Regions from separate parts of the Serratia rubidaea genome, predicted to be linked through region 2. Evidence: predicted binding sites of a transcription regulator. Region 2 holds the regulator's gene; the other holds the start of a gene.
What was found. The regulator PhoB, encoded in region 2, activates phosphate uptake and scavenging genes when phosphate is short. The targets are predictions, from matches to a motif close to CTGTCATAAAACTGNCNNAT.
Positions count from the first base shown of each region.

Region 1: a site for PhoB is predicted at 2,549-2,568, ahead of phnC (phosphonate ABC transporter ATP-binding protein). Genes of this name have one in related genera too.

Region 1 is NZ_CP065640.1:2,905,524-2,909,736, forward strand. Features, by position in the region: gene I6G83_RS13620 (MFS transporter) at 1-210, opposite strand, end outside; gene I6G83_RS13625 (GntR family transcriptional regulator) at 398-1,303, opposite strand; gene I6G83_RS13630 (zinc-binding alcohol dehydrogenase family protein) at 1,446-2,471, shown strand; gene phnC (phosphonate ABC transporter ATP-binding protein) at 2,613-3,446, shown strand; gene phnD (phosphonate ABC transporter substrate-binding protein) at 3,507-4,213, shown strand, end outside.
Region 2 is NZ_CP065640.1:2,557,480-2,561,692, forward strand. Features, by position in the region: gene sbcC (exonuclease subunit SbcC) at 1-332, opposite strand, end outside; gene sbcD (exonuclease subunit SbcD) at 329-1,555, opposite strand; gene phoB (phosphate response regulator transcription factor PhoB) at 1,810-2,499, shown strand; gene phoR (phosphate regulon sensor histidine kinase PhoR) at 2,524-3,840, shown strand; gene I6G83_RS11900 (PstS family phosphate ABC transporter substrate-binding protein) at 3,857-4,213, shown strand, end outside.

The sequences.
Region 1 (4,213 bases), 350 kb from region 2:
ATCGCGGATGGTGGAGTTGGCGACCGACAGCGAACTGCGGTCGAGAAAGTTGATGATGGCGGCTAAAAACAGCAGCAGCATCGCGGTGGTCTGAATTTTTTTAAGGCGTGCGGAGCGCACCAGCGCGCCGTCGGGAGGCATAGGAACGATCGTGTCGGCCGCGTCCGGCTCGGCGGCCGTCGGGCGGGGGGCGGTATGCGTTTTTTCCATCATTGTCTCCAGAATTCCACGTTAATAATATTTATCGTTGGGGGATAGCCCGGGATGCAGGGAAGGCCAGCGTTGGCCGTTAATCAGCCTAAATGGCGCGTTTCGCCGCCGAATCCGGGGCGTGCGGGTTCCGTGCGGCAGATAGGCTTTTCCCGTTTTTTATCGGTTTTTTATTACCGGATGGGCGTCAGGAGGCGGGGCGGGCGAGGGAGCGAATCATCGACTGTTTGGCGCTGTCGAGATGGCGGTGCAGCGCGTGGGTGGCCTGCTGGTCGTTGCGGCAGATCAGCGCGCTGAGGATCGCCATATGCTCCTCGATGGCGATGATATTGCGCTGCTTGAGATCGCGGGCGTCCCACTGATAGTGGAAGTGGAAAATCACCGAGATAATCTCCAGCGACTGGTTGAAAAACGGGTTATTGGCGGCGGAGAGGATCAGGCGATGGAAGTCGCTGTCCAGCGCGGAAAACTGCCGGTAGTGCTGGCTGATGGTGTCGCGCAGCTCCCGGTGGCGGCGCAGCAGCTCCCTGGCCTGCAGCCAGCGCGCGTCGCCGGCCGGCAGGTTGAGAAAGCGCGACAGCGCATGGGTTTCCAGGATCTGGCGCAGTTCGAACAGCTGTTCGGCATACTGGCGGTCGAAGGTTTTCAGGCACCACTGCCCGCGTTTGACGTTGTCGAGCAGCCGGTAGCGGCTCAGGCGCAGCAAAAACTCCCGCACCACCACCGGGCTGACGTTCATCTGACGCGCCAGCTGCAGCTCGCTGAAACTGTCGCCGGCGCGCAGCTGCTGCTGGTTAATCAGCTGAAAGAACGCCTGCTCGAAGCGCTCACTCTGCGCAACCGGCGACTGCTCGCGGCAGTCGAACCCCTCCTCCTGCTGCGGCAGGCGCACGATGGCGTAGCCGCCGTCCTGCGGCGCCAGCACGCCGCTCTGCTGGAAGTGCGCCAGCGCGTGGCGCACCGTGGTGCGGCTGATATTGTACATCTCGGCCAGTGCGGCCTGGGAGGGCAGCGGTGAGCTCAGGTGCCCCTGAATCATGCCGTCAATCATCTGATTGATCACCGTCTGCCGCAGGTTTTGCGTTCTGCTCATCACGTCCCTCTGCGGTTTTTTCTGGCATTTAAAACCAATTTAAAACGGTTTATTTGGCGATGAATCACACTTCGACAGGGGAAAAGCGCGACGCGGGCGTTTTTTATTGAATAACAAACGCCAGATCACGGGAGGAATCATCATGAGCACAATGAACACACTGATTTGTCAGCAGCCGAAGCAGCTGGTTTATCAACAGCGACCGGTGCCGACCGCCGCAGCGGGCGAGGCGCTGTTGCAGATACATACCGTCGGCATCTGCGGCACCGATATTCACGCCTGGGCGGGCAATCAGCCATTTTTCGCCTACCCGCGGGTACTGGGCCATGAAATCTGCGGCCATATCGTCGGCCTGGGCGACGGCGTCGCCGGCTGGCGGGTCGGGCAGCGGGTGGCGGTGATGCCTTACCTGTTCTGCGGCGGCTGCGCCGCCTGCCAGAGCGGCCGCGGCAACTGCTGCGAAAATATTTCGGTGATCGGCGTGCATCAGGACGGCGGTTTTTGTGAATACCTCAGCGTGCCGGTCAGCAACCTGCTGGCGGTTGACGATCTGGCGCCGGAAAGCGCCGCGCTGATTGAACCGTTCGCCATCAGCGCCCATGCGGTGCGGCGCGCGGCGGTGACGCCGGGCGATCAACTGCTGGTGGTCGGCGCCGGGCCGATCGGGCTGGGCGTGGCGGCGATCGCCCGCGCCGACGGCGCGCAGGTGGTGGTGGCCGATACCAGCGCGGAACGCCGCGCCCATGCGGCGCAGGTGCTGGAGGTGGCGACGCTGGACCCGGCGGACGCCGGTTTCGACGCCGCGCTGCGCGCACAGTTTTCCGGCATGCTGGCGGCCAAGGTGATCGACGCCACCGGCAACCGGCTGGCGATGAATCACTGCGTCAACCTGATTCGCCACGGCGGCAGCATCGTGTTCGTCGGGCTGTTTAAAGGGGAGTTCAGCATCGACGACCCGGAATTTCACAAAAAAGAGACCACCCTGATGGGCAGCCGCAACGCGACGCATGAAGACTTCGCCAAAGTCGGCCGGCTGATGGCGGCGGGCAAAATCAGCGCCGGGATGATGCTGTCGCACCACTTTGCCTTTGATACTCTGGCCGAGCGCTATGAGCGCGACGTTATCAACAACCGCGCGCTGATCAAGGGGGTGATCCACTTCCGCTGAGCGCGCCGTTTTTCGCCCGGCCGGCCGGGCGAGATATCACACCGCCGTCACCTCCCCGCCATCAAACCATCATCCCAGTGTCATAAATTTATCCCTAAATAGGTGCCCATCACCCATCGCCAACCTAATGAGATACGGCATATGGCTCAGGCACTATTAAAACTGGCACCGAGCGACTTCCCGCCCGTGCAGACCCGTACGCGTCGCAAAGTTCTGGAAGTGAAAGGATTGGGCAAAGCCTATAAGGCGCAGCAGCGTGTGCTGGACGATATCAACTTTTCTCTGCACGCCGGTGAGTTTGTGGCGGTGATCGGCCGCTCCGGCGCCGGTAAATCGACCCTGCTGCATACCCTGAACGGCACCATTCCTTCCAGCTGCGGCGAGATGCTGCATATCGACCCGCAGGGTGCGGCGCAGGATATCGCCCAGCTGTCGGCGCGAGAGATGCGCAGCTGGCGCGCCCGCTGCGGCATGATTTTCCAGGATTTTTGCCTGGTGCCGCGGCTGGACGTGATCACCAACGTGCTGCTGGGACGGCTCAGCCACACCTCGACGCTGAAATCGTTCTTCAAGATCTTCGACGATGCCGACCGGGCGCGCGCTATCGAGCTGCTGCAGTGGCTCAATATGCTGCCGCACGCCCTGCAGCGGGCGGAAAACCTGTCCGGCGGCCAGATGCAGCGCGTGGCGATCTGTCGCGCACTGATGCAGAACCCGCAGATCCTGCTGGCGGATGAGCCGGTGGCGTCGCTGGATCCGAAAAACACCCGGCGCATCATGGACGCGCTGCACAAAGTGAGCGAAGACGGCATCGCGGTAATGGTCAACCTGCACTCGGTCGAACTGGTGCAAGAGTACTGCGGGCGAGTGATCGGCATCGCTCAGGGAAAAATTATTTTTGACGGCCATCCGTCGCAGCTCGATGAGCAGATTCTGCACCAGCTGTACGGCGAGGAAGCGAGCCAGATCCATTGATCGCCGGAGAGCGGCGGGTACGTTTTTACCGTGATTTTTACACACACAGGGCATGAGATGATGAAAAAAATAGCGATTCTGAGCGCGCTGATCAGCGGCGTACTGATGGCCGGCAGCGCGGCGGCGGCGGATGCGCCCAAAGAGCTGAATATGGGCATTCTCGGCGGGCAGAACGCCACCCAGCAGATCGGCGATAACCAGTGCGTGAAGCAGTTTTTTGATAAAGAGCTGGGCGTGGACACCAAACTGCGCAACTCCTCCGACTATTCCGGCGTGATCCAGGGGCTGCTTGGCGGCAAGATCGATATGGTGCTGAGCATGTCGCCGGCGTCGTTCGCCTCGGTGCATATCAAGGATCCGCAGGCGGTGGATCTGGTGGGGATCGCGGTGGATGACGCTGATAACTCGCGCGGTTACCACTCGGTGGTGATCGTCAAGGCCGACAGCCCGTATAAGAAGCTGGAGGATCTGAAGGGGAAATCCTTTGGCTTTGCCGATCCGGACTCCACTTCCGGCTTCCTGATGCCGGACCACGACTTTAAAAAGCAGTTCGGCGGCAACGCGGACAACAAATATAACGGTTACTTCTCCAACGTGACCTTCTCCGGCGGCCACGAGCAGGACATTCTCGGCGTGGTGAACGGCCAGTTTGACGGCGCGGTGACCTGGACCTCGATGATCGGCGACTACAACAGCGGCTATACCAGCGGCGCCTTTACCCGCCTGATCCGCATGGACCAGCCGGATCTGATGAAGAAGATCCGCAT
Region 2 (4,213 bases):
GGCGCCTGCAGATTGCCGTTCGGATCGTTTTTGGCCCGGCGCTGGCTCCAGAAGGCGCGGTAGCCGACGCCCTTGACCTCGAACTCCACCTCGGCCAGCGATTCGGCGGTGTGGCGCGTCATCAGATCGTTCTGGCTGGGGGAGACGTGCAGCCGCGGCGTCTGGTGATACAGCGCCAGACAGACGGCGTCGAGCAGGGTGGTTTTACCGGCGCCGGTCGGGCCGGTGATGGCGAACAGGCCGTTGCTGGCGAACGGCTCGGCGCTGAAGTCTATTTTCCACTCGCCCTGCAGCGAGTTGAGGTTTTTCAGCCGCAGGCTCAGAATTTTCATGCCGATGGCTCCTCATCCTGCAGCGCGTTCACCGTCTGGCGGAACATGTCGCGCATCCGGCCGCGCCGCGCCTCTTCCAGTTCGCTTTCCTGCGCCAGCCGGCGTTCAAACACCTCGTCCACGCTCAGTTCGTTCAACGTCTCTTTATCCTGTTGCTCAATGGCCTGACGGCGCTGCTCCTTGCTGCGCCGCAGCAGCACCACTTCCACCGGCAGGTTATCTGCCAGCGCCTGGATACGGCGCTGAATATCGCTGAGATAATCCTGCGTCGCCACCTCAATATCCAGCCATACCGGCAGCTCGCCCTGATAATCGGCAAACTGCTGCAGCTGCCGTTCGATCTGCGCCAGATCGCCCTTGATCAGCTGCATCGGCTGGAAGAGCGGGACGGGCAGCGGGGTGACCTGCTGCAGCCCGCCGTCGGCGAAGTCGACCATAAACACGCTTTTGGCGTTGCCCAGCTCGTCAAAGCTGAGCGGGATCGGCGAGCCGCTGTAGCGGATATGCTCGCTTTTGGCCACCTGCTGCGCCCGGTGGATATGCCCCAGGGCGATATAGTCCGCCGGCGGAAAGGCCTGCGCCGGGAAGGCGTCCAGCGTGCCGATATAGATATCGCGCACCGAATCCGAGGTGGTGACGCCGACGGTGGTCAGGTGGCCGGTGGCGACGATCGGCAGCGTCAGGCCGAGCGCCTCGCGCTGCGCGCAGGCCGCCTGATACAGCGCCTGATAATGGTCGGCGATGGCTTCCTGCAGCGCCTGCTGCTTCTGCGTGCCGGATTCGCCGGCGCGGCTGGTCAGCAAATCGCGCGGACGCAGGAACGGGATGGCGCACAGCAGCGCGCCGGGCTGGCCGTCGCGTCGATTAAGCGTCACGATCTGCTGCCCGGCGTCGGGCTGCGCGTTGGCGATCACGGTGGTATTCAGACAGGAGAGCAGCTCGCGGGATTCATTCAGCGTCGCCACGGAGTCGTGGTTGCCGCCCAGCACCACCAGCTGGCAGCCGGTCTGCTGCAGTTCCACCACAAAGCGGTTGTACAGTTCGCGCGCGTAGCTCGGCGGCGAACCGGTATCAAACAGGTCGCCGGCGACGATCAACGCGTCCACCTGGTGCTGTTCGATCTGCGCAATCAGCCAGCGCAGAAATGCCTGATGCTCGGCGGCGCGGCTTTTGGTGAAAAAGTACTGACCCAAATGCCAGTCAGAGGTGTGTATCAGGCGCATGACTCTCCCGGGAATAGGCCGCCGTTTGGCCGGGGCGAAACGCGGCGGCGGTAAAACGTTGACGATGATTATACGGGTTGGCGGGTAAAAATATGCTATTTCTATCTATTCCGGCGGTTACGCGCCCGCCATGGTAAGAATCATTTATATTGTGAATGTTACTGAGTGGTTAATTTCATAAATCTGTCACAAAACTGACGCATAATGGCGCCCGCAAACAAATTGTGAACGCTAACACATTGGCAGGATTGACGATGGCAAGACGCATACTGGTGGTGGAAGACGAAGCGCCGATTCGCGAGATGGTGTGCTTTGTGTTGGAACAGAATGGTTACCAACCGTTGGAAGCCGAAGATTATGACAGTGCCGTAACGCGCCTGTCTGAGCCGTTCCCCGATTTAGTGTTGCTGGACTGGATGTTACCCGGCGGTTCCGGCATTCAATTTATCAAACATATGAAGCGCGAAGCGCTGACCCGCGACATTCCGGTGATGATGCTGACGGCGCGCGGCGAAGAGGAAGACCGGGTGCGCGGCCTGGAAGTCGGCGCCGACGATTACATCACCAAACCGTTCTCACCGAAGGAGCTGGTGGCGCGCATCAAGGCGGTGATGCGCCGTATTTCACCGATGGCGGTGGAAGAGGTGATCGAGATGCAGGGGCTGAGTCTCGACCCGTCATCGCACCGGGTGATGGCCAATGAACAGCCGCTGGATATGGGGCCCACCGAATTCAAACTGCTGCATTTCTTTATGACCCACCCGGAGCGCGTTTACAGCCGCGAACAGTTGCTTAATCACGTCTGGGGCACTAACGTTTATGTGGAAGACCGCACCGTTGATGTGCATATCCGCCGGCTGCGCAAGGCGTTGGAGAGCAGTGGTCATGACAAAATGGTTCAAACCGTTCGCGGCACAGGTTACCGCTTTTCAACGCGCTATTAACCGCGCCGCGTCGGAGAGCATGCCGTGCTAGAACGCCTTTCCTGGAAAAGGCTGGCTCTTGAGCTGGCCCTTTTTTGCCTGCCTGCCCTGCTGTTGGGGCTGATTTTCGGCTATCTCCCCTGGTTACTGCTGATCGCCGTGCTGGCGGCGCTGGGCTGGAACTTCTACAACCAGCTGAAGCTGTCCCACTGGCTGTGGGTCGACCGCAGCATGACGCCGCCGCCGGGCCGCTGGAGCTGGGAGCCGCTGTTTTACGGCCTGTACCAGATGCAGCAGCGCAACCGCCGGCGGCGGCGCGAACTGGCGCTGTTGATCAAACGCTTTCGCAGCGGTGCCGAATCGCTGCCGGATGCGGTGGTGATGACCACCGAAGAGGGCAATATTTTCTGGTGCAACGGGCTGGCGCAGCATCTGCTCGGCTTTCGCTGGCCGGAGGATAACGGCCAGCATATTCTCAACCTGCTGCGCTACCCGGAATTCAGCCACTATCTGCAACAGCAGTCCTTTGATAAACCCCTGACGCTGCAGCTGAATAATGAGCACTACGTGGAATTCCGCGTAATGCCGTATTCGGAAGGGCAGCTGCTGATGGTGGCGCGCGACGTGACGCAGATGCGCCAGCTGGAAGGGGCGCGGCGCAACTTCTTCGCCAACGTCAGCCACGAGCTGCGCACGCCGCTGACCGTGCTGCAGGGCTATCTGGAAATGATGGGCGACGACGAGCCGGACGGTTCGCTGCGCGGCAAGGCGCTGGCCACCATGCAGGAGCAAACCCGGCGCATGGACGGGCTGGTGAAGCAGCTGCTGACGCTGTCGCGCATCGAGGCGGCGCCGATTGTCGAGATGAATGAGACGGTGGACGTGCCCCTGATGCTGCGAGTGCTGCAGCGTGAGGCGCAGTCGCTCAGCGGCGGCCGGCATGAGATTCGTTTCCGCGTTAACGAGGCGCTGAAGGTCTACGGCAACGATGACCAGCTGCGCAGCGCGGTGTCCAACCTGGTGTATAACGCGGTGAATCACACGCCGGCAGGCACGTATATCGAGGTAAGCTGGCAGCGGACGCCGCAGGGGGCGCAGTTCCAGGTCAGCGACAACGGGCCGGGCATCGCCGCCGAGCACCTGCCGCGCCTGACCGAGCGCTTTTACCGCGTGGACAAGGCGCGTTCGCGGCAGACCGGCGGCAGCGGGCTGGGGCTGGCGATCGTCAAGCACGCCCTCAGCCATCACGATGCGCGCCTGGAGGTGCTCAGCGAGCCGGGCAGCGGCACCCGCTTTATCTTTACCCTGCCTAACCGGTTGATTGTACCGGGCGCTTTGTCAGAGAATGCGCTGAACAATTAATGTGTGAGGCACCGCTATGCGACTGACCCGAGGGATAGGGCTCTGCCTGCTGTTACTGTGCAGCTTCGGCCTGCGGGCGCAGCCGGACGGCATGCTGTCCGGCAATCTTTCCAGCGTCGGTTCCGACACGCTGGCGAACCTGATGTCGCTGTGGGCGCAGGATTTCAGCCAGCACTACCCGAATATCAACCTGCAGATGCAGGCCGCCGGTTCATCGACCGCGCCGACGGCGCTGGCCGCCGGCGCCGCGCAGCTGGGGCCGATGAGCCGGCCGATGAAGGCGGCGGAGCTGGCGGCGTTTGAGCAGCGCTACGGCTATGCGCCGCTGGCGGTGCCGGTGGCGGTGGATGCGCTGGTGGTGCTGGTGCATCAG